Regions from separate parts of the Caballeronia sp. LZ001 genome, predicted to be linked through region 3. Evidence: predicted binding sites of a transcription regulator. Region 3 holds the regulator's gene; each other region holds the start of a gene.
What was found. Region 3 encodes FliA, which starts transcription of late flagellar genes. Its sites were predicted from a motif close to CTAAAGTTTNNNNNNNNNNNGCCGNTA; they were not measured.

Region 1: motA (flagellar motor stator protein MotA) is a predicted target of FliA. The motif match lies at 4,075-4,101, and genes of this name have one in related genera.
Region 2: P9292_RS25020 (flagellin) is a predicted target of FliA. The motif match lies at 1,305-1,331, and genes of this name have one in related genera.
Region 4: flgM (flagellar biosynthesis anti-sigma factor FlgM) is a predicted target of FliA. The motif match lies at 1,641-1,667, and genes of this name have one in related genera.

The regions. Positions count from the first base shown of each region.
Region 1 is NZ_JARTVX010000004.1:1,797,354-1,803,272, reverse strand. It holds gene P9292_RS19225 (DUF4148 domain-containing protein) at 99-380, opposite strand; gene P9292_RS19220 (Nramp family divalent metal transporter) at 697-2,028, shown strand; gene motB (flagellar motor protein MotB) at 2,096-3,076, opposite strand; gene motA (flagellar motor stator protein MotA) at 3,110-3,979, opposite strand; gene P9292_RS19205 (helix-turn-helix domain-containing protein) at 4,207-5,115, shown strand; gene P9292_RS19200 (hypothetical protein) at 5,179-5,451, shown strand; gene P9292_RS19195 (hypothetical protein) at 5,672-5,839, opposite strand.
Region 2 is NZ_JARTVX010000004.1:3,010,883-3,016,801, reverse strand. It holds gene P9292_RS25020 (flagellin) at 69-1,205, opposite strand; gene P9292_RS25015 (hypothetical protein) at 1,481-1,798, opposite strand; gene P9292_RS25010 (tetratricopeptide repeat protein) at 1,698-3,722, opposite strand; gene P9292_RS25005 (aldo/keto reductase) at 3,910-4,860, shown strand; gene rpsU (30S ribosomal protein S21) at 5,183-5,395, shown strand; gene P9292_RS24995 (hypothetical protein) at 5,496-5,855, opposite strand; gene P9292_RS24990 (hypothetical protein) at 5,891-5,919, opposite strand, start outside.
Region 3 is NZ_JARTVX010000004.1:3,351,461-3,357,379, reverse strand. It holds gene P9292_RS26620 (aromatic ring-hydroxylating dioxygenase subunit alpha) at 1-966, opposite strand, end outside; gene P9292_RS26615 (diguanylate cyclase) at 1,170-2,264, shown strand; gene P9292_RS26610 (RNA polymerase sigma factor FliA) at 2,359-3,090, opposite strand; gene P9292_RS26605 (MinD/ParA family protein) at 3,109-4,029, opposite strand; gene flhF (flagellar biosynthesis protein FlhF) at 4,022-5,806, opposite strand.
Region 4 is NZ_JARTVX010000003.1:364,859-370,777, reverse strand. It holds gene gcvA (transcriptional regulator GcvA) at 1-87, shown strand, start outside; gene P9292_RS06120 (EAL domain-containing protein) at 177-953, shown strand; gene flgM (flagellar biosynthesis anti-sigma factor FlgM) at 1,306-1,611, opposite strand; gene P9292_RS06110 (TetR/AcrR family transcriptional regulator) at 1,863-2,468, shown strand; gene P9292_RS06105 (type 1 glutamine amidotransferase domain-containing protein) at 2,597-3,283, shown strand; gene P9292_RS06100 (hypothetical protein) at 3,642-3,860, shown strand; gene P9292_RS06095 (hypothetical protein) at 3,983-4,216, shown strand; gene kdgT (2-keto-3-deoxygluconate transporter) at 4,238-5,254, opposite strand; gene P9292_RS06085 (LysR family transcriptional regulator) at 5,493-5,919, shown strand, end outside.

The DNA.
Region 1 (5,919 bases), 1.6 Mb from region 3:
AAGGCAATGCGAGTACCGCAGTGAGACGGCGCGGGATCGCTTCAATTCAGCGGAAGCCGCGCTGGCCTCGTTCGGAATGGCGTGACTGTTGAATGACGTTATTGCGGAGTCTGGCCGAGCGGCGTGGTCGTCATGGTCGGTTGTCCCGACGCGGACGAGCCTTCCGACGATGCGCCATACGACGGGTTCGAGACCTTCTGTTCGGCGGCCTGGATATCGTTCGGGTAAAACGCATCGCGCTCCGACGGGTTGTAGCCGGCTTGTTCGACCTTGACGAGATCCTGTCTGACCTGTGCACGGGTGAGTCCTTCGCTTTGAGCAAAGGCGGCAAGTGGCGCTGCGGCCAACGTAACGATAGCGATGCGAGCGAGTAGTTTCATGGCGAACTCCCTGAAAAGTTAAGGACGATTCGCGGCGTGCGGTTTCGTGGTTTCGAGCGTCATGAAGCTCGTTACACCCACCACCGCCACGGCACCGATTCTATGTCTGGCACCGTGACGAGATGCTGGCGGTCAAATGGCGCTTTGGTCAGATTGAAGCGGGCGCTGTCACAAACGTTTTCGCCTGTGGCGGCAAGCGCCCGATGATAGACTCGCGAGCTTCGAGCGTCCTGTAAGACAAAGGCATGATTCGTTTCAGTGACGCTCGCTTTCGTTCAAACATCTTTCGTTCAAACATCGACACCGGGACCGTCAATTGCCGTTCAAGCTGCCGACCACGGCCACCGCGCCATTCTGTCCGTCTGAAGTCAAAGGCTCCGTCGCCGTCGCGCCTGGCGCGTCGTTCTGGAAAAAGCTGCTGCAGTTCGCGGGGCCGGGGCTGCTCATCTCCATCGGTTATATGGACCCGGGCAATTGGGCCACCGATATCGAAGCCGGATCGCGCTATGGCTACGACCTGCTTTTCGTCGTCGTGCTTTCGAGCCTTGCGGCGATGGTGCTGCAATGTCTGTCGATGCGCCTCGGCATTGTCACCGGACGCGATCTCGCGCAGCTATCACGCGAACGCTACGCAAAGCCCGTCGCTCATGCGCAATGGGCGCTCGCCGAACTCTCGATCATCGCGTGCGATCTCGCCGAAGTGCTCGGCGGTGCGCTCGCGTTTCACTTGCTATTCGGCTGCTCGCTGATGTGGGGCGTGATCTTCACCGCGTTCGATACGCTCATCGTGCTCGGTCTCAAGGGCAAGAACTTTCGCGATCTCGAAGCCATCATGCTGGGTTTGATTGCGACCATCGGGCTTGGTTATATTGTCGAGCTCGTGCTCGTGAAGCCGCATTGGGCTTCGGTCGCCGCAGGTCTCGTGCCTTCGATCAGCCTCTTCTCGCAGCGCGAGCCGCTGTATCTCGCCATCGGCATTCTCGGGGCAACCGTGATGCCGCATAACCTCTATCTGCATTCGTCGATCGTGCAAACGCGCGTGGTTCAGCGCGATAAGAAGAGCCTGGCGTCGGCGATCGGCTTGTCGCGCATCGACACTATCGTCGCGCTCGTGCTTGCGTTGCTCATCAACGCGGCAATTCTGATTCTCGCGGCATCGGCGTTTCATGCGACAGGGCATACCCAAGTCACCGAGATCGAAGATGCCTACAAGCTGCTGGCGCCTATCGTCGGCACCGGGCTGGCCGCGGTTCTATTCGCGGTGACGCTATTCGCTTCGGGACAAAGCTCGACGTTTACCGGCACCATCGCGGGCCAAGTCATCATGGAAGGCTTCCTGCACTTGAAGATTCCGTGCTATCAGCGGCGTTTCATCACGCGTGCGCTCGCGCTCGTGCCCGCGCTGATCGGCGTGTATGCGATGGGCAACGGCGCGGTCGGCAAGCTGCTGGTCGCGAGTCAGGTCGTGCTGAGCCTGCAATTACCGTTTGCATTGTGGCCGCTCATTCGCATGACGAGCGATCGGACGCTGATGGGCGAGTTCGCCAATGCCATGACCACGAAGCTGCTGGCGTGGCTCTTGTTCGTCGTGATCAGCGTGGCGAATGTGTGGCTCGTCGTGCAGACCGTGAGCGACTGGCTTTCCTGAGCGCACAAAAGAAAGCGCCATGCACGCGTGATTCGTGCATGGCGCATCTGTCGATGAAGGCTGGAGGTTACTTGACCACCGCTGCCGGTGCGGTCGATTTCGCCGCCACGGCCGCCGGAATCGCGGTTTCGGGAGGCAAGGTCTGATCCACCGTCGTGCGGCCGCCATCGCGGAAGAATGCCTGTTCCGCAGCCTTGTTCAGCACGAGAATACTGATACGGCGGTTGGTCGGTTCGTCGGCAACGTCCTTATTGAGCGGCAGTGCATCGGCGAGACCGCGCACCTGAAGAATCTTGCTTTCCTTCATGCCGCCGCTGACCAGCGCCCGGCGCGCGGAGTTGGCACGCTCGCTCGACAGCTCCCAGTTCGAGTAGCCCGTCTGATTGCCGGAATAGGGCACGGCGTCCGTGTGACCGGCGATAGACACGCGGTTATCGACGTCATTCAACGACGCGCCGATATTCGTGAGAATCGTCGTCACGTAGCTTTCGAGCTTGAAGCTGCCCGACGCGAACATGGGCCGCTTGAGCGAATCGACAATCTCGATACGCAAGCCTTCGCTCGTGATCGCGATCCGAATCTGATCCTTGAACGCTTTCAATGCAGGCGTCTGTTCGATCAGCGCTTGCAGCTTCTGCTTCAGTTGCTGCAGGCGCTGCATGTCGTCCGCGGCGACGGCGGCACGCGCGATTTGCGGCGGCACTGGCTGCGTCTGGCTCTTCTTGCCTTCGCCGGGACGCGTGCTCGACAGATCGCGTCCGCCGCCTGGAATCACGCTCGTGTGCGCGGATGCGCCGCCGTCGTTGCCGAAGAGCGCGGAGAGCGGTGTGTTGAAGTAGTCCTCGATGCCTTCCTTGTCGTACTTCGACGTGGAGCCCAGCAGCCACATCAAGAGAAAGAAGGCCATCATCGCGGTGACGAAGTCGGCGTAAGCAATCTTCCATGCGCCGCCATGATGACCGTGTCCGTGCGCCTTCTTTTTGCGGCGCACGATGATGGTCGGCGCGAGCACGGATTGCAGCGGATCGCGTGAAGGTTTCTCAGCCATGAACGTGTTTTCCGGTAATGAGCGCGAGCGGCTTTAAGCGGACTTCGGCATCTTGGTGGCGCGCACGGCGTCGTCCAGTTCCTTGAAACTCGGACGGTCCGCCGTGAAGAGCACCTTGCGGCCGAACTCGACGGCGATGGTCGGCGCGTAGCCGTTCATCGACGCGAGCAACACGGACTTCACGCACTGGAACGGCTTGGCTTCGGCCGCGCCCTTTGCGTTGAGCAAGTCAGCGAGCGGTCCGAAGAAACCGTATGCGAGCAAAATGCCGAGGAAGGTTCCGACGAGCGCACCCGCGATCATCTCGCCCAGCACGGCGGGCGCGGCGCCGACCGAGCCCATGGTGTGCACCACGCCCATCACCGCCGCGACGATACCGAACGCCGGCAAGCCGTCCGCCATCTTCTGAATTGCGTTACCGGCAATCGCGCTTTCGGTGTGATGCGTTTCGAGTTCTTCGTCCATCAGGTCCTGCATTTCCATCGCGTTGACGTTGCCTGCGGACATCATGCGCAGATAGTCGACGATGAATTCGAGCAGATGATGATCGTTCATCACGTGTTCGTACTTCTGGAACACGGGGCTGGCTTCGGGAGCATCGACGTCGGCTTCGAGCGCCATCATCCCTTCCTTGCGGGCCTTTTGCAGCAGCTCATAGAGCAGCGCGATCAGCGCAAGGTATTTTTCTTTCGTGTAGGCGCCGCCCTTAAAGGCCTTCGGCAGACCTTGCAAGGTCTTCTTGAGCGTTGCGGTCGGATTGGACACGACGAACGCGCCGATTGCCGCCCCGAAAATACACAGCAACTCGAACGGCTGAACCAGCGCCGCCAGATGCCCGCCGACGCCGATAAAACTCCCGATCACCGAACCGATGACCACTACCCAACCGATAATGACAAACATGATCTCTCCGCAAGAAGTCAGGGCGTCGCGAGCACTGCGAGCTCGACATGAGACACGCACGGCACGCGAAACTTTATTGGCTTGTTGATGGCTTTTAACGGCGCGGACCACCCGAGATTTAGGGTTACGCGCGCAAAGATTTCTGCGCAATGGTTTGCGAGGTAAATGTTACGACCGCATTCGACGCAACTTTGACCGGTCATTACGCGTGAGGTAATGGATCGCGGATGGACGAATCGACTAACATCGGCGGCATGAATTCGACTTTTGCGTTCGTTGCATCGAGTGTTGCGCCGCCCGCGACGGTCGGCACGCTGTTGCGTGAATGGCGCCAGAAACGGCGCATGAGCCAGCTCGACCTGGCTGGCGACGTTGAGGTGTCGACGCGTCATCTGAGTTTCATCGAATCAGGGCGATCGTTGCCGAGCCGCGAGATGCTCATGCGCCTGGCCGAGCAACTCGATGTGCCGCTGCGCGAGCGCAATACGCTTCTGATGGCGGCGGGTTATGCGCCGCTATATCGCGAACGCCCGTTCGCCGATCCGCAACTCGATGCCGCGCGCCGTGCCGTCGAACTTGTGCTCAAGGGACACGAGCCGTATCCGGCGTTGGCCGTCGATCGTCACTGGACGATGATCGCTGGCAACGCCGCCGTGTCGGCGCTGGTTGCGCTCGCGGCGGATGCGTCGCTACTCGCGCCGCCCGTGAACGTGCTGCGCTTGTCGCTGCATCCGCAAGGCTTGAGTCACGCAATCGAGAACTGGCACGAATGGCGCGCGCATCTACTGGCGCGTGTGCGTCGGCAGATCGAGGTTTCTAGAGACGCCACGCTCGCCGCGCTGCTCGTGGAACTCGAGGCGTATCCAACGCCGCCGCATGCCGGTAAGGCGAGGAGTGCCGAAGTCGATCCCGTGGTCGTGCCGCTGCGCCTTTTGACGCTGCACGGCACACTGTCGTTTCTGAGTACGACGACGGTATTCGGCACGCCGGTGGACATCACGCTATCCGAGTTGGCAATCGAGGCCTTTTTTCCCGCCGACGAATTTACGGCTACCGCGCTCGCGGAGATGTCGTTGCGCTCACGGCCATCAGCTTACAAAATTGAACCTGACGACGCGGCGCGAATCAATGAATGAGCACGCGGCGTTTTAGCGAAGCGGCTAACCATGGCTTTTGTCCAACCAACGCGGAAGACAGCGATGATTCAAACATTCGAACAAGTAATCGGCGGGCAAAGCATGCAGTTCTGCGCGAGTATCGCGGACGGCGGCGGTCCCCGGCGCGTCATCATCAGCCGGGCGGATTCGGCGGAATCGCTCGTGATCGTGGAGGCGGGCGGCATTATCGGTGCCATCAAAGCGGAAGTCGAGGCGCCGGATACGTTCGTCGCGGATGCCGTGAAGCGGGCGCAGGAGGAAGGCTTGATCGAGCGCGCCCTGCAGACGGGTGCCGTGCAAACTACGAATTTGTAATTCTGGTTTAGACGGCAACAACGCCCGCGCGGCGATCTTCGGTCGCGCGGGCGTTGTGCTTTCTGTGTTTGGATGATAGTGCGAGCCACATAGCGCGCTGCTTAGGCTCTCGGCCTGCCGTCTCTGCGGTCAGTTAGGCGTGACCTCGACCGGCGCCGGAATTCAGCGGATCCGCGCGGTCCGTTTCACGAAAGCAGCGCCGCTCGAACAACGCGCGTGTTCAAAGGCGCGGCTGCCCATTCCTCGGATCGGCGGGAACCAGTGGCGTCGCTGAATCCGGGCCATCGGGCATGTCCGGATCATCGGGATTCGGCGCCGCGTCGGGGTCGAGCAGCTTGTCCGGGTCTGGTTCCATCGGCTCTTCGGGTGAGCGGGGCATCGTCGACATGATGGGGTGTTCTCCAGAGTATGCAGTTCGTGTGTGACCGGCACGGTTTCGTCGATGCCGGGCGTCCCTCATGCGTCTGC
Region 2 (5,919 bases), 340 kb from region 3:
GCAAGCCTCCCTGGGTACGTCGCCGGCGCGCCGTGATCGAGACGCGCCGGTTACTGCGTCGGCGATGCTTAGCCGAGGAGCTTCAGAACCTGCTGGGGCATCGAGTTCGCTTGCGCCAGAACCGAGATACCAGCTTGTTGCAGAACCTGAGCCTTCGAGAGGTTCGCGGTTTCTTGCGCGAAGTTCGCGTCGGTGATCTGCGACTGAGCGGACGACAGGTTGGTCGACTGCGCGGTCTGGGTAGCGGCAACCGAGCTGAAGCGGTTCTGCACAGCGCCCAACTGAGCTTGCAGCGAGTTCACTGCATCCAGTGCGTTGTCGACTGCCTCGATTGCGGACGATGCGCCGTTCGCCTTGCTGATGTCGATTTGCGACACTTGCGGCGGCGTGTTGTTCGCGGTCAGCGCGCCGACTTCGGACGTTTGAGCTGCAGTTGCCGAAGGAACGTTGGTGCTGTTCAGGCTGATGCTCGTGCTGCCTGCGGACAGACCCGTGAACACGTTCGACGAGGCGAACGAGCTGCCGAGTGCCTTGTTGTCCTGGTCGGTGAACGTGTAGCCGCCGGAGCCGTCAGCGATGACGTTGACCGACGTGATCGTTGCCGAACTGGCAGCTGCGGATGCACCCGTGTTGCCCAGGCTCAGACCGTCGACCGTGCCGATGACCGTGCCCTTCTGCGGGTTGCTGCCGCCGAGCGACAGAGCCGAGACGTTTGCTGCCGAGCCGAGGTCGATCGTGATCGACTGGCCGACGTTCGCGCCAACCTGGAACGTCTTGCTGCCGGCGGTGCCGTCGAGCAGGTTCGTGCCGTTGAACGTGGTTTGCGACGAGATACGGTTGATTTCGCTGATACGCTGCGTCACTTCTTGTTGCAGCGAGGTCTTGTCAGCCGTCGACAGCGAGCCGCTCGATGCTTGCACGGCCAACTGACGGATACGCTGAAGGTTATCCGTGATCTGCGACAGACCGCTCGAAGCCGTCTGAACCATCGACACGCCGTCGTTCGCGTTCGAAACGCCTTGGTTCAGGCCGTTGATCTGCGAGGTCATGCGCGAAGCGATTGCGAGGCCAGCTGCGTCGTCTGCTGCGCTGTTGATGCGCTTGCCCGACGAAAGACGCGTGATTGCCGACGACAGTGCGCTTTGCGTGCCGTTCAGGTTTTGCTGAGCGACCAGCGAGTTGATGTTGCTATTGATACCGATCATTTTGTTTCTCCGATGAGGCCTGGCGCATTTATCTGAGTTGATAACGCCATCGTTTGGCGGAAGCGTCCGTCGTTTGTTTGTTTGGCCGCTTGTTTAGGTTTTCGGCCCGTGCTAGGCAAACTTTAGTGCTCGTTTCGATTTGCCTGATAAATACCTGGAAATCCGTGCTAAAGCTTGCCCAGCGGGGCTCTGCTGCCGATGCTCGCGGTTTTTGAATGCCCCGTCTGAGAGCTTTAACGGCAGACGGAGCGACTTCTTTCGTTAAAAAATTCGCTTCAGACGTCGAACGTGGCCGCAGCCTTGCCGGCGCACCAGCGCTGCCACATCTGGCGCATGCTGGCGGAGAGCGCGCGGGCCACCGTGTCGGGCTGGAAGCCCGGCGATTGCAGGCAGCGCTCGCGCATGCCGGCGCGGATCTGCGCGAGTTCTTCGACCCGGCCCGCCCATTCGATGCCCTTCGCGACGAAGTCCGCGCGGTCGCGAGCCACGAAGTCACCGAGGCCCGTGTTGGAAAGCACCGACGTGCTGCCTCGGCTCGCGATCAGTTCGCCGGGCAAGGTGAGCGTGGGCACGCCCATCCACAGCGCCTGCATGGTGGTGACGCCGCCCGCGTAAGGGAACGTGTCGAGCGCGATATCGGCGTCGAGGTGATGCGCGAGATAGCGCACGAGCGACGAGCGCTGACGAAACTCGAGCCCGGCTCACATCGATTCCTTCCTTCTCGAACCAATCGATCAGAATCGTGTGGCTGTTGTCGCGCGGCACGCCTGCGATCAACATGCGCGCATCCGGCACCGCGCGCAGCAGTTCCGACCACAGCGCAATGGTGCGCGGACGCAGTTTGTTGAAGCGGTTGAAGCTGCCGAAAGTGATGTGGCCGTTGGTGAGCGCGGGCAACGCGTTGAGCGCCGGCGCATGTTCCGAGGGCTTGAAAGGCGCATACGCCGGCAGATACGCCAGCTTTTCGACGAACTGACCGTCGATCTGTTCTTCAGGCACATAGTGGCGATCGCCGATGTAGTAATCCATCGCGGTCATGCCGGTCGTGCCGAGATAGCCCATCCACGTCGCCTGGATCGGCGCGGGTTTGCGCGCGAAAGTCAGCAGGCGGTTATAGGCCGTGTGCCCCGAAAGATCGATCAGCACGTCGATGCCGTCCGCGCGAATCTTGTCGGCGAGCGCGGCATCGCTATAACCCGAGACGTCGTGCCAGCGCGGCACGATATCGCGCAGCGTGCGCGTGACCTCGTCGGTCACCGAGCGGTTGTAGTACGCGTGCACCGTGACGCTGGGATCGTTTACGAGATAGCGGAACACCGGCTCGATGAAGACAGCCACCGGATGCTGGTTGTAGTCGCCCGAGACGAAGCCCACGCGAATGCAGCGGTTCGGGTCCGGCTGGTTCCGATGCTTCTTCCACGTCGATTGCAGCGGCTTCGCGCATTGCTCGGCGAAGTACAGATGCTGCTCGAAGTACGCCTTCCGGTCGATTTCTTCCTTGTGCGACAAGCAGAACAACAGGTTCTCGTGCGCGCTGTCGCAAGTTGGATCGAGTTCGATCGCGCGACGCGAATGCTTCTCCGCGTCGTCGAACCGCGTCTGGTCCATCAGCACCACGCCGAGCGTTTCGTGCGCTTTCGCCGACAACGGCGCGAGTTCCACGGCGCGACGGCAAGCAGCTTGCGCGTCGTCGAGGCGCATCAGCGAGCGCAGCGTCACGCCGAGAATGCGGTGCGCTTCCGGATAGTTCGGGTCCTGCTCGATCATGCGCCGGCATTCGGCTTCCGCTTCGAAGAACTTGTCGAAGAGGCGCAGGGAGTCGGCCAGGATTCGGCGAACGTCGATTCCATCCGGCTTCAATTGCAGATAACGGCGTAGCGAGGGAATGGCCGACTGCAGGTCCATCAGGCGAACCTGGGCCACGCCCATGACTTCCCATCCCAGCAGAAAAGTGGGGAAGCGCTGCGTCAGGGTCTTCGCGAGCGCCACGGCTTCTTCGAGTCGCCCGCCATTGAAGTGCGCATGCAACTGCTGTACTTCCTGCGGCGTCGGCGTCGTGCGGCCGTTTGGCGCCGTGACGCCTTCGCGCGACTTTGTCGCATCGCGCAGTTCGGCGGCCAGTTTCTCGATTGCCGGCCCGCTCATGCCTTGCGCGACTGCGACTTCGAACACGATATTCGCCGCCGCGACCTGACCGCTGCGCGTCAGCACGTCGATATACGTAGCCCAATAGATATGCTGCGTCGGGTCCGTGCCGATCGCGGTTTCGAAGAACGGCACGGCTGCCTCGTATTGACCGCGCTGCGCCATCAGCATGCCGAGGTTGAAGTTGGCGTCGGCGTGTTGCGGCCGCGCGTCCAGAACGAGGAGATAGAGCTTCTCGGCCTCGTGCAGGTTGAGCGTCTGATGCTGCAGGATCGCGGCTTGCAGCACATCGGCGAGATCGGCCTCGAACTGCTGGTCGGCGTTCGTCGCGACGTGTGCGGGCGTTTGGTCCAGTGCTTCGAAGGTGTTCATGGTCTCGGCATTTCGGTAGCGTTGCACGGATTATCGAGCCGTCCACCTTGAGCCGAAGGGCGGAACTGGCGGGGAAAAACCGCTCAGTTCGGCGCTTTTGCGCGAGGCACCGAAAAGCGCTCCGAGCGCACGGGCGCGTTCCCGCGTATCCTTTTCGATCCGTACCCATCAAGCATCCGGAGCACATATGCAGACACGCACCATCGGCAAATCGGATCTCAAAGTCGCGCCGCTTTCTTTCGGCGGCAACGTGTTCGGCTGGACCGCGGACGAGCGCACGTCGTTCTCCATCCTCGACGCGTTCGTTGATCACGGCCTCAATTTCGTCGATACCGCCGACGTTTACTCCGCGTGGATCGACGGGCACCAGGGCGGCGAGTCGGAGACGATCATCGGCAAGTGGTTCAAGGAAAGCGGCAAGCGCGACAAGATCGTGCTGGCGACCAAGGTCGGCATGCTGAGCACGCGCTCGGGGCTTTCGGCGGCGAATATCGCGGCGGCGGTGGACGACTCGCTGCGGCGCCTGAAGACCGATTACATCGACGTGTACTACTCGCATCGCGACGACGAAAACACGCCGCTCGAAGAAACGCTCGGCGCTTATCAGAAGCTCATCGCCGCAGGCAAGGTGCGCGTGATCGGCGCGTCGAACTATTCGGGCGCGCGGGTGGAAGAGGCGCTGAAGATCTCGAAGGAATCGGGACTGCCCGCATACGAAATCCTTCAGCCGGAATACAACCTCTACGATCGCGAAGCCTACGAGACGGATCTCGAACCGGTCGTCGATGCCAACAAGCTCGCCGTGGCGACGTACTTCAGTCTTGCAAGCGGCTTTCTGTCGGGTAAGTATCGCTCGAAGGAAGACACGCAGGAAAAGGCGCGCGGCTCGCGTGTGGAGAAGTACCTGAACGACCGCGGTTTGAAAATTGTCGATGCGCTCGTCGAAGTCGCCAAACGCAATGACACGACACCCGCGACGGTCGCGCTTGCGTGGATCATCGCGCGCCCGAGCGTGACCGCGCCTATCGCCAGCGCGACGTCCGTGCAGCAACTGGAAAGCCTTGCGGAAGCCACGCGCCTGCAACTCACGCCGGAAGATGTCAAAGCGCTCGACGAAGCCAGCGCCTGGCAAAAATAATTCCGCTGCATCAAAGGCTTGCAGTGAACCGGGGTGTTGGCACGGGCGCGAGGTTCTGGTAACATCGCGCCCGAATCGAGAAATGTGTCCGATTTTTGCCTTTGCCGTCGAGCGTGAAAATGCTCAATGTGCAGCAGACGGCTCCAAATGCGCGTTCACGTCTTTCCAGCGAGCGCGCAACTGAATCTCAACTCTCTCTCTTTTCCGGCCTCCGTGGCCGCTTTGCTCGTGTCCGCCGTGTTGGGTGGACGATCGGAGTGCCGGCGCGCGGCGGGTTTGTCCGTCGTGCAGTTAGAAATACGTTTAGCGAAACAGGATTTACATGACCACCATTACCCTTAAAGAAAACGAGCCGTTTGATGTCGCGATTCGGCGTTTCCGTCGCACGATCGAAAAGAATGGCCTGATCGCGGAACTCCGCGAGCGCCAGTCGTACGAAAAGCCGACCACCGCGCGCAAGCGCAAGAAGGCAGCAGCCGTTTCGCGTCTGCGCAAGCGCCTGCGCAGCCAGATGCTGCCGAAGAAGATGCACTAAGCGTCTTCGCCTCGGGCCGGGTGCGAATCTGGTTCGGCAAAGGCAAACGGCGGTGCGACCCCTAAGGGCGCACCGCCGTTTTGCTTTCTACCGCCGGTCTTTAGACGAACGCGTGACGCTTGCCGAGTACCGCGAGCCGATGTGGCCATTCCTCGACGCTCGAGTCGTCGTGAATCTGCTCCAGCTCCATCAATAGATCGATCACGTTCGGATCGTACGCATTCACATTCGACGCATACAGCGCGCGCAATAGCTTGCCGTCGTGCGCGTGCCGGTAGTACGAAATTCCCACGCCTTCGAGCGCCGGGTCGTAATGCTCGTCGCGCACCAGCGAACCGATTGCGCATTTGCGCCCGTTCGCGCTGCGCAGGCGGCAGGAACCGTTGTCATCTTCCGATACCGCGCCTTGCTCCAGCAAATGCCGGCTGACGCGTTGGTAGATGTCCTTTGGACTCAACATCGTGATTGGGCTCAACATCTCGACACCCGAAGCGCTTATGCAGCCGTTTTCAGGAGCTCGGCCG
Region 3 (5,919 bases):
CCACCCAAACGCCATCCCCGCCAACCATCTCCGATACGCCACCGACATCCGGTCGCACTTCTGATGCAACTCCGCATCGAGCGCGAGCGGCAGCAGCTTCGGCCATTGCGACTCCACGATCGGCGTGTCCTGCAGCAGAATCTCCATGTTGAAGTCGTACAGCTCCTCGTCGCTGTGCAAAGTCTCGTCTTCGTGAATGGAAACGAGCCACGCGCGGGTCTCGGTCTGCGTCACGGGCGACGCCACCAGCATGATATGCAGTGCGCCCATTGCCCCCGACGCCATCTTCGTGAGCTTCGCAACCAGCGGCCGCTTCACGCGATAAACGTAATCCATCATCGCGCCGCCCTGCCCCGGTAAACCCGCCGGCTGCCAGAAACGGCACTGGCGCGCTTCGAGTCCGTCGGCGCTTTCCATGACTTCATAGTCCGGCACTTCGGTATGCGCATCCTCGCCGAGAATGCCCACGTGCACGAACGAAAAATGCGCCATGTCCAGGAAGTTTTCGACGACACGCGGCGCGGACGACTTCACCGTCTGCGGCGCAAGGTTGATGCGCCGTCCGCCCGGAATCGCGGCTTCGGGAAAGAAATCGAGCGCGTGCGCGGGCTCGCCGAAGCACATCCACACGACGCCGTATTTCTCCTCGGCGACGAACGCGGTGGCGCACGCGCGCTTCAAAGGCCGAAGCGACGGATTCGACGGAATCAGCACGCACTGACCAAGCGTGTCGTAGCGCCAGCCGTGATACGGACACACGAGCTGATCGTTCGTCACCGCCCCCAGCGACAGTTGCGCGCCGCGATGCGGACAGTAGTCACGCCAGACATGCGCCACGCCTTCGGCATCGCGCCAGACGACGATGCGCTCATCCGCGACGATGAACGCTCGCGTCGAACCCGCCGGCACGTCATCGCCATTACAGACCGCCAGCCATTCGCCAGCGAGAGAAAAGTCGTCGCTCATAGCACTGAAGCATCCGCAGAAAACGCCGTTAATCATCTGTCCGAGATGCGTTCTTACACGATTCACAGCAGCTTGGCAAAACGTTGCAAAATACCAGTCGTCGGAGACGAACATCGCGACGGGGCCGCAATAAGACAAAAGCGCGACAGCAAAGACACGCGCAAAAGACCATAACAGCAAGAAATCACCACCAGGGGTTCAGTATGGAGCAGGCGCATCAACCGGCACGCCGGGCCTATGCCTTCGCATGGTCCGGCAACCGGAATCCCGAACGCGAGCAAGCCATGCTGCGTATCGGGATGGGAGCGGCAGTTCTGCTGGCTTATGCGGTGTATGCGTGGCGGCACCCTTCGGCCAACGCGTCGCTGATCACGCGGTTGATCGCGCTCTACGTGTCCTACGGTGCAATCACACTATTGCTCGTCAGCCGGATGATGGCGCTGTCCAACGTCCGGCTCGTCATCACCACTATCCTCGATCAGGCGTTGCTCGGCGCCATGCTCTTTCTCTGCGGCACGCTCGCCTTGCCGCTGCTGTGGGTGGTGTTCTGGTTTCTGATCGGCTCGGGATGCCGCTACGGCAAGCGCACGCTCGCCATTTCGTGCGCGATGGCGCTCGTCGCGATCGTCGCGCTGGCGTTGTGGCAACCGTGGTGGGTGGCAAACCGCGCCGCCGCGCTCGGGCTCGCGCTGAGCGTGCTGGGCGCGTCGGTGTATCTGAGCGTGCTGGTCGACAGGCTTGGCAGCGCGAATCGCGTGCTGGCGCGGCAGGCATCGACAGACCCGCTCACGGGCCTCTATAACCGTTACGCGCTCGAACAAACCGTGAATCGCGCGATGTCCGCGCCCGAAGCCGCCGACGCGAATACCAGCGCACTGCTACTGATCGACCTCGACGGCTTCAAGGGCGTGAACGATACCTACGGTCACGCAGTCGGCGACGTGCTGTTGCAGTCGTTCGCGCAATTGCTTGCACGGCGCATGCGCAAGACCGACACCATCGCGCGGCTGGGCGGCGACGAGTTCGTCGTGCTCGCGCGCAACATGCGCGATCGCAGCGCGGTGCTCACGCTCACCGATGGCATCCATTCGGCGCTCGCCGACCTCACGCTGGTGCAGGAGCGCCCAGTGAGCGTATCGGCGAGTATCGGCGCCTGCTTGCTGTCGAGCGCGGCAGAAGCGCATGACGCCGATATCACCGCCGTGCTGAGAGCCGCGGATCGCGCGATGTATCGCGCAAAGAGTCTCGGCGAAGGCAAGACGGTGTTCGCCGAGGCGCGCGACTTCGAGATGCATTGAGCCCATCCGCGCGCATTCGAGCGCCTTTGCAAAGGCAAAAGCAAAAAGCGCGCGGCCCCGGTTCGGGGCTTCGCGCGCCTCTACAACGCGGAACTCAGGCCTCGACGCTAGTCCACGACTGTTCCCGCAGCTTCGCACGCAAACGCGCCACGGCCTGGCTATGCAACTGGCACACGCGCGACTCGCTCACTTCCATCACCGCGCCGATTTCGCGCAGGTTGAGGCCCTTCTCGTAGTACAAGCTCATGAGCAGCTTCTCGCGCTCCGGCAACTTGTCGATGGCTTCGATCAGCGCGCCGCGCAGACTGTCGTCCAGAAGCGCCGACAGCGGGTCCGAACGATCGACGCAGTAACGGTCGAGGAACGGCTCGTCGTCCGCCGAGCGGTCGAAGTCTTCGTAATAGATCAACTGGCTGCCGTGCAAGTCCTGCAGCATCGACTGATACTCGTCGAGCGGCATCTTCATGTGCTCGGCGACTTCGGTCTCGCTGGCTGAACGGCCAAGGTTCTGTTCCACCTTGTGTACCGCCGACTCCACTTCGCGCGATGTCTTGCGCATGCTGCGTGGCAACCAGTCATTGGCGCGCAACTCGTCGAGCATGGCGCCGCGAATACGCTGACTTGCGTAGGTTTCGAACTGGGCGCCCTGATCTTCCTTGTAGCGGCTAGCCGCATCGAGGAGGCCAATCATGCCGGCCTGGATCAGATCGTCGAGATCGACGCTCGCCGGCATCTTGGCGACGAGCTGGAGTCCGAGGCGGCGAACGAGCGGCGCATATTTCGTAAGCACGTCGGACTGCGAGAGTTTGCCTTGGGCGTTATACATCCTGTTCACCTTTCAATATCACATCGACGCCGTGCTGCTCATTGCATGATCAGAAAACGCCGCCGCTCGGTGCGCCGCTTTCCGTCCGCTTTCACCAGACTCGCCAACCGGAATGTGCGCGTCGTACTGGCTCGCTTCGTCGCCGCGCGAAAACGGCGCGGGACGCATCGGCCAGTGCAGCAGCTCGGCTGCGATGTAGCGGTAGTCGCGCGCCGCGGCCGTAGCCGGAAACGCTTCCACCGCACACCGAGAGAGCTCCCTCGCCCGAGCGACGCGCGCATCCTCGGACACATACCCTGCCTGCACGAGCGAAACGGCCAGATAACGGCTCGCGACACCCGAGAGGTTGTCGAACGCGATCGCTGCATCGGCTGCGTCCTGCACGTGATTCATCAGCACGCGGAACTGGCCGATCGCGTGGGCGTAGTGCAAGCGCTTCATGCACGCATACGCCTCGGTGATCGCCGACGCGGCTACCCGCGTCACTATCAGAAAGTCATGCGCCTGCGCCGCGAGCGACGAGAGCGCGCCATTACGATCGAGTTGCGCATCGATCAGCACGATATCCGCGGGGCCGTCGAGCAGCGCGCGTGCTTGCGCTGCGTCGTGGCTGATACGTTCATCGCGCGGTGCGGCGATCAGCGAAAAACCCATCGGCGTGCGCACCGCGACATCCTGCAATTCGCGACGGCCGGACATCACCGCCGAGAGCGCGCCCGCGCCATCCACACCCGCCATGCGGCTGACCGAGCCCGCGTTATGCCGCTCGTCGATGACGAGCACATCCTTGCCATGCACGGACAACGCCGCGCCGAGGTTCACTACCGCCGACGTGCAACCGATGCCCGCCGGTCCGCCCACTACAGCCACCACGCGAGAACTGGCGCGCGTCAGCAGCCTTCTCAGGCCTTCAGCCTGATCGAGCACGAACTTATCCAAAATGGACTCCATGCAGTTCGGTCGTGGCGCGTGCGGACAGTGCGGACAGAAGCGCCGGCACATCGTCGTCTTGCGGCACGAAAGGCGAGCCATCGCGCGGAATGCAGAACGCGCTCTTGATGAGGAAACGCTTGGTTGCGACGTACAAGTTCTCCGGCACCTTCTGACCGGTCGATACGTAATGCACCGGCAGCTTGTAGCGGATGACCGTATCGAGCACGCTGCCGAGGTTGGTCGCCTCGTCGAGCTTGGTCAGAATGCAGCCCGCGAGCGGCGGCTGGTCCGGCGCACTCTTGTAAGCCTGCACGACTTCGTTGAGCGTGTCGCCGTGGCTCGTGGCGTTCAGCAGCAACAAGCGTTGCACCGGCTGACCCGTGCCGCACAGCATCGCGATCTGGTCGGAGACCGTGCGATCGCGCTGGCTCATGCCGATCGTGTCGATCAGCACGATATGTTTGTTGCGCAGTTCGGAGAGCGCGAGTTGCAGGTCGGCGCCGTCCTTTACCGCGTGCACCGAGACGCCGAGAATCTTGCCGAAGATGCGCAGTTGTTCATGCGCGCCGATCCGGTAGCTGTCCGTCGTCAGGAGCGCGACCTTGCTGGCGCCGAAGCGCATCACACAGCGCGCCGCGAGCTTTGCCGTGGTCGTCGTCTTGCCGACGCCCGTCGGGCCCATCAGCGCGAACACGCCGCCGCGCTCCATCAACGCGTCTTCGCTCGGCATCACCGGCAGATTCGATTCGAGAACTTGCTGCACCCATTCGAGCGCGTTTTCCACGTTCTCCATCGACGGCATGTTGTCGATCACCATGCGCACGAGTTGCGCGGAGAAACCGGCGGCGAAGAGGCGCTTGGTCAAGGCCGAGTTGGTCGGGTTGCGGCGCTGGCGGTCGCCCCACAGCAAACCCGAGAAGTGCTCTTCCATCATCTCGCGCATCGACGAGAGTTCGTTCATCACCGTTTCGTTGACCACTTGCTCCATGCGCGTGCGGATGGCTTCGGTCACGACGGCTGCGGCATTGGCCGGCAAGCCTTCGAAATTGCCCGATGCGGCCGGCGCTTCGTCGGCGGCTTGCGGTGCTGCGTTGATCTTCTGTGCGGCGCGGCGTGCGGCGACTTGCGCGGCTTCACGCGCCCAGTCGGGCGTTTCGATCTTTGCGTGCGCTTGCGCGGCGGGTGCGGCAGGCGCGGCGGCAACCGGCTGCGCGGCGGCTTGTGCACGCGGCGCTTGCTGGCGCGGTGCGTCGGCTGCCTTGACCGATACCGGCACGCCCATGCCGCGTGCAATTGCGGCGGACGGCGTCAGCGGCCGGTTCGACGGCACCGAAGCCTGTTGCGCGATACGGCGCGCATGTTCGATCAACCACGGATTGGAATCGGCCATCGTGCGCGGTGCTTCCATGCGCTCTTCGTCGGCTTGCTCGTCGAAATCGTCGGCGTCGGCGGTGTTGCCGAAGACGGAGGAGAAAACATCGCCGCTGGCGTAGGGGTTCATCGGAGAGCTGGGAGCGGCGGCCTGCTGCTTCATCGCGGCGGCTGCGGCTTGTGCAAGCGCGGCGCGCGGCGTGGCGCTGGCGAACGGCGCGGCGGCGGCTTGTTCGCGTGCGGCCTTCGCGGGCGAGATCGAAGCGAGATCGCTATCCGCGACACCGACGATTTCCACCGATCCATCGTCGAGCGTGCGGTTGGACAACACCACGGCATCGGGTCCGAGCGCTTCACGGACCTGGCGCAGAGCGTCACGACTGTTCGCGCCGATGAATTTACGAATGTTCAAACTGGCCCCCGATGAGGATAGATGCAGCGATATTTGCGAGGCGAGCACCCTTTGGTTATTTCCGTGCCCGCTTTTCAGTGAAGCCATTATTGCGAAGATCACTTCGGGCCTAT
Region 4 (5,919 bases), on a different contig from region 3:
GTGATCAACGCAGACCGCGTCGGGGATGACGCCGTGGCTTCCTTCGAGAAGTGGATCATGGCGAGCGCGGGAGGTGCCGGAAGTTAAAGAAGCGCGTCCCATCGTCCGATATATTGAAGGCCGGCGCGCGATGGCAAGCGGTCGCTTCAAAGACCAACTTTTCAGACGAACGAAACATGATCAAAATTCACGAGGCGGGACAGCCGGCGAACGGCCCCGTTCGCTGCGGTGGCTGCAATAGCCCCGAAGTGGCGCAGATCGAAATGGCCTTTGCGTTTCAGCCTATCGTCGACGTGCGGTCGGGTAGTCCCTATGCCTACGAGGCGCTCGTACGCGGGCCGAATGGCGAATCGGCGGGTTCGGTGTTGTCGCAGGTCGACGACTCGAACCGTTATAACTTCGATCAGCGTTGCCGCACGACTGCAATCGAGCAGGCGGCAAGCATGGGCATGGACAGCTTTCTGTCGATCAACTTCATGCCGAACGCGGTTTATCAGCCTGCGGCATGCATTCGCAGTACCTTCGAGGCCGCCGAGAAACACGGCTTCCCGGCGAATAAGATCATCTTTGAAACCATCGAAGGTGAAAACATCATTAGCCGCTCGCATCTGGTGCAGATTTTCCGCGCGTATAAATCGTTCGGCTTTCAGACTGCGATCGACGATTTCGGCGCGGGTTATTCAGGGCTCACACTGCTCGCCGACTTTCAGCCGGACTTGATCAAGCTCGACATGGCATTGGTGCGCGATATCGACACCGACACCGTGCGTCAGCGGATCGTTGCCGGGGTCTTGAAGATTTGCAGTGATTTGGGAATTCGCGTGATCGCGGAAGGCATCGAGACGCAAGGCGAGCGAGATTTTCTGGAAGCAGCCGGCGTGAGCCTGATGCAAGGCTATTTGTTCGCCAAGCCCTCGTTCAAAGAGATGCCTGCGATTGCCAATGTGCGTTAATGCCGGGTGCCAAAGTGTTGAAGGCCGCGCTTGGGACGTTGCTAATCGTTTTGGTGGGATGCGCGGTGCCTGGTGCGCCGGCATCGCCGGAGAATAGCGTTGGAGCCGAAGGGTCGGCCACCCAAGCTCCGGCATCGACTGATCATTCACATTCAGAGCGTGTCGAGGCGCCGCACAGATATCCGAAGATGTATGGGCCGCCAGGCGAGTGATAGGTGTCGGGCTCGCTACGCGTCGGTCCGCTCGACTACGAATCTGCAGAATCGGCCATGCCATTTGAACGGGGCATTTGGTTTTGTCCCCCGACGCTTTGCGCTACGCCGTCCGCGCTCCATTCCCGCTTAACCACCCATCAACGCATCGTCGTCTTGAGCAAATCGCCTGCGGTGCTCAACATCCCGCTCGCAATCTTGCCCGAGTCGATCTTGTAGGTTCCATCACGCAGAGCCGCCTTGATCGATTCGACCTTCGCCGCGTCGATGTCCGCGCCGCCCGTGACTTGCATCGACGACAACGAGGACAACGTCACTTTCGAGCTGGTTGCGTTGGTCGCGCTGGTTTGCTGCACGCCGCCCGTAGCCTGCACATCGCGTTTGCTTGCTACGCGAAAGGTGTCGGATTGGAGTGCGGCGGGCGTGTTGTTCGATTCGATCTTCATGGCTTTGGCTCCTTGTCTGTTGAGTTCTTTAACGGAGTGGGGCTTGAAATCTTTACCAAGCCCGGCGGCCTGCCGACACCCTCGCAACCTCGTCCAGCCCGCAAAGCCTTATCCAGTAAGCCTCCCATGTATTTGCAACAAATTGAAACAAAGTGTGAGGAATCGCACATAGACCGGACTTGGCGTCCGTGAGGGGCAAGAAATTTCCGAAAGTACTAGACGACTGGTCTACTGCAAGCTAAAGTCCACCCATGCCTACCGCAAACACATCAGAAACCGTCGACGTCCGCGAAAACATCATTGCCGTTGGTCAACGGTTGATCGGCGCCAAAGGCTTTTCCGCCGTCGGCCTGAATGAGATTCTCACGGAAGCCGGCGTGCCGAAGGGCTCGTTCTATCATTATTTTGGCTCCAAGGATGCGTTCGGCGTGGCGCTCCTGGAAAGCTATTTCGAGGACTATCTGAACGACCTCGACCAGACGCTAGCGCAGCCCGGACTGAGCATGGCGCAGCGGCTGACGAACTACTGGAGCATCTGGCAAGAAACCCAGTCCTTCTTCGATTGCCAGGGCAAATGTCTCGCGGTCAAGCTCGGCGCCGAAGTGGCGGACATGTCGGAGGCCATGCGCGCCACGTTGAAGCGCGGCACGGCAGGGATCGTTAGCCGTCTTGCAAGTGCAATCGAAATCGGTGTGGCGGAAGGCTCGCTTTCGATCGAAGGTGATCCGCAAAGCGTCGCGCAGAGCTTGTATCAACTGTGGCTCGGCGCCAGCATCATGGTGAAGATTGTTCGCAACACGCAGCCGTTTGAAGTGGCGACGACGACAACGCAGCAGATCTTGCGACTTGCTCCCTGACGAAGCAGGGAGCAAGGTGCCAGCACTTCCTTAGAGGTGCTCTTTTTGAAGCATTTACTAGACGACTGGTCTACTAACATCATCAACCTTCTTTACGGTTTCGCCTTACTCACCCACGGAGATGCAACATGAAAGTGCTCATGGTTCTGACCTCGCATGACCAACTCGGCAACACGGGCCGCAAGACGGGTTTCTGGCTCGAAGAGCTGGCCGCACCCTACTACGCCTTTAAGGATGCGGGCGCGGAAATCGTGCTGGCATCGCCTAAAGGTGGTCAGCCGCCGCTCGACCCGAAAAGCAACGAGCCGGCCAATCAGACGGAGATGACACATCGTTTCGAAGCCGATTCGCAGGCTACCGCGCAGCTTGCCAGCACGGTAAAGCTCGATCTCGTCTCGCAAGCCGATTTCGATACCGTGTTTTATCCGGGCGGTCATGGTCCGCTCTGGGACCTGGCCGAAGACAAAAACTCGATCGCCCTGATCGAAGCCTTCTTGGCCGCTGGCAAGCCTGTCGCGCTGGTCTGCCACGCACCTGGCGTGCTGCGCCATGTCCGCACGCCGGAGGGCGCACCGCTTGTCGAAGGCAAACGAGTCACGGGCTTCACCAACTCCGAGGAAGCCGCGGTCGGACTGACCGATGTCGTGCCGTTCCTCGTTGAAGACGAACTCAAGGCGAAGGGCGGCATCTATTCGAAGCTCGAAGACTGGGCACCTTATGTCGTCACCGATGGCCTTTTGATTACCGGGCAGAACCCGGCTTCATCGTCGTCCGCTGCGGCGACGTTGATGAAGCACCCGGCGCTCGCGCAATAACCGACGTTGACGTTACCGGCGCGCGCGGCCATTGGACGGCCGCGCGCCAGGGAACTCACGCTCGTGCCAGGACTCGCGATGCACGGGCAAATCGCCGGGCGCGTGAGCTCGTCGATCCCACATCACGAAACCAGCCCGCGTGTCGTGAGAAATCCTGCTGCGTGGCAGCATGCACGCGTTGCACATAGCCCCGGTGCGTTTCTCATTGCGGAATTTCTTCTCCAACCCTTTGATTCAACGCGCAAATTTAGTCGTCATTCTCCCCGATGCAGCGCCACGCTTAAGGGCTACGCTCTTATATAAGAGGCAGCCGCAGTCACGGCGCTTGCCCGACGCTTCCTACAACGCCGGAGTCATCATGATGCAAATCTACGTTGAACCCTTGCCCAAGGGCCGATGGGGCCCAATCGATGGATACACACTCGAGTATCCCGATGGCACGAAGATCACCGAGCAGGTGTTCAGTTCGGAAAAGCTCGCGGTCAGCGAAATCAGGCTGCGCGGCTATACGCCCTTGCTGGCGAAGGTGCGTATCACGGACAAGGGCGAGCCGGACCACTGGGAAAGCGTCGAGTGACGCATCGTCGATACGAACGTGCTTCGCCGATTTTCTTTCGCGAAGCACGTTTTATTTTTGTGATATTGCTGCTTCATCCGGAACGCAAATAACGGCGCGGCTACATGGCCGATGGAGAAGCGATGCGACGAGGACCCTTCAGCGAAGCCGGCAGAAAACGCCGGCGTCTCTTTTTGAGCAAGGCGCATGTCGCGCTCGCGGCCTTCGGGACGCTCGGCTCGGTGCTCGGCATTGGTATCGCCATCGACGGCGGGCTCGAATTCAATCGCACCAAGGTGTTCACGGGCGTTGGCCTTATCGCCGTTTCGACCATTCTTTATGTCTCGATGCTGTTCGTGAGCGACGAGCCATCCTGACGGCTCGTCGGCCGCACGAAATCACACGTGCACGTCGCGCTCGCCGAGCGGCCGCACCGGTTCTTCCACACGTTGTTCTTCAAGGCCATGACGCGCCCGATGCCGGCGCACCCAGAGCGCGGTCAGAATTGGCACGAGAATGGCCGTCACGAGACAGGCGGTCGCGACCATCGCGGTGGCCGCCGGCACGAGCGGCTTGAAGCGCGGAATCATCTCGCCGATGATCGCCGGATTCGCCACCGCCGCGCCCGCCGTCGATGAAGCCGCGAGTCCCGCCGCGCCATTGCCGCCCGCAATCCAGCGATCCGCGAGAATCAGCGGAATGCCCGTCACGACGATCACGCCCAACCCAAGCGCAACCCCCGGCAAGCCGCTCGTCGCGATCACGTGCAGGTCAATGCCATTGCCGAGCGCGAAGCCGAAGAACGGGATCAGCGGATGCACGCAGCGGCCGAACAGTTCGCGCAGGTCGCTGTCCAAATTGCCAAGCGCGAAGCCAATCAGAAACGGCAGCACCGCGCCGACGAAAAGGCGTGGCTCGAAGAACGCGACGCCCGTCGCGCCGAGAATCAGCATGCTGACGAGCGGCCCGGATTCCACCGACATCAGCACGAACGCGCCCGCTTCCTCGCGGCTGCCGTACTGCTGCATCACGGCGGCGTAAAGTCCGCCGTTGGTCATGTCCATCGACGTGGTGATGGCGAGCACGGAGAGGCCCGCGAAGAGACCGGCCTTGACGCCATCGATGGGAATGAAGTGCGCGGCGACGATGGTTGCGATCCACGCAACCGCCATCTTCGTCACGAGCAAGGTGCCCGACTTGCGCAGCACGGTGCCGGTCGCGCGCAGGTCGATGGTCGCGCCCATGCAGAAGAACCACACCGCGAGAATCGGCACGGTGCCCGTGATCAACCCGTTCGTGAACGAGCCGAAGTACTTGCCCGCGCCCGGTGCGAACGTATGGACGCAGGCGCCGAGCAGCAAGGGCACGAGCATGAGACCGCCTGGAATGCGGTCAATCGCTTTCTTTATATTCATGTCTCCTCCGTGGACTTTGGCGTCCGGATGGCGGGCTGTCTACCCAGTGCAATGCGCCGCTTTAAGCACGGCCGCATCGGTTCGGCGCAATATAGCATCGCTGTTTTATATTCGCTGAATGCAAGGCCGGGGGGCGGGTTAATCGTTTACCCGCGCGCGGGCAGAGTTACCGGGTTTGCCTGTCCGGTGGGCCTTCGCGGACACTTCACATTCGCGAGCACGACAAAACGGAGCCTTAGTGAAATTCGATACGACCACCATCCGTCTGGTTCTCGCCATCGCGGACGAAGGCAGCATCTCGCGCGCCGCGGACAAGCTCAGTCTCGCGGTGGCCGCCGCCTCGCGGCGCGTATCGGACCTCGAAGCGCAACTGGGCGCGAAGCTCTTCACGCGCGTTCCGCACGGTGTGCAGCTCACCGAGCCGGGCGCGAAGCTGCTGCTGTACATCCGCCAGATCGACAATCTGATCGACCGTCTCGAAGGCGATGCGCGCGCGCTCAAGGAAGGGCGCCACGGGCGCATCATCATCGGTGCGCCGAAGGCGGTGGTCATGCAGTTTCTGGCGGGCGCCATCGCCGGGATTCAGCGCAAGCATCCCAGCATCTCGCTCATGGTTCAAGAGGAGAACAGCAAGATCGTTCAGCAGTTGTTGCGCGACAAGGTCA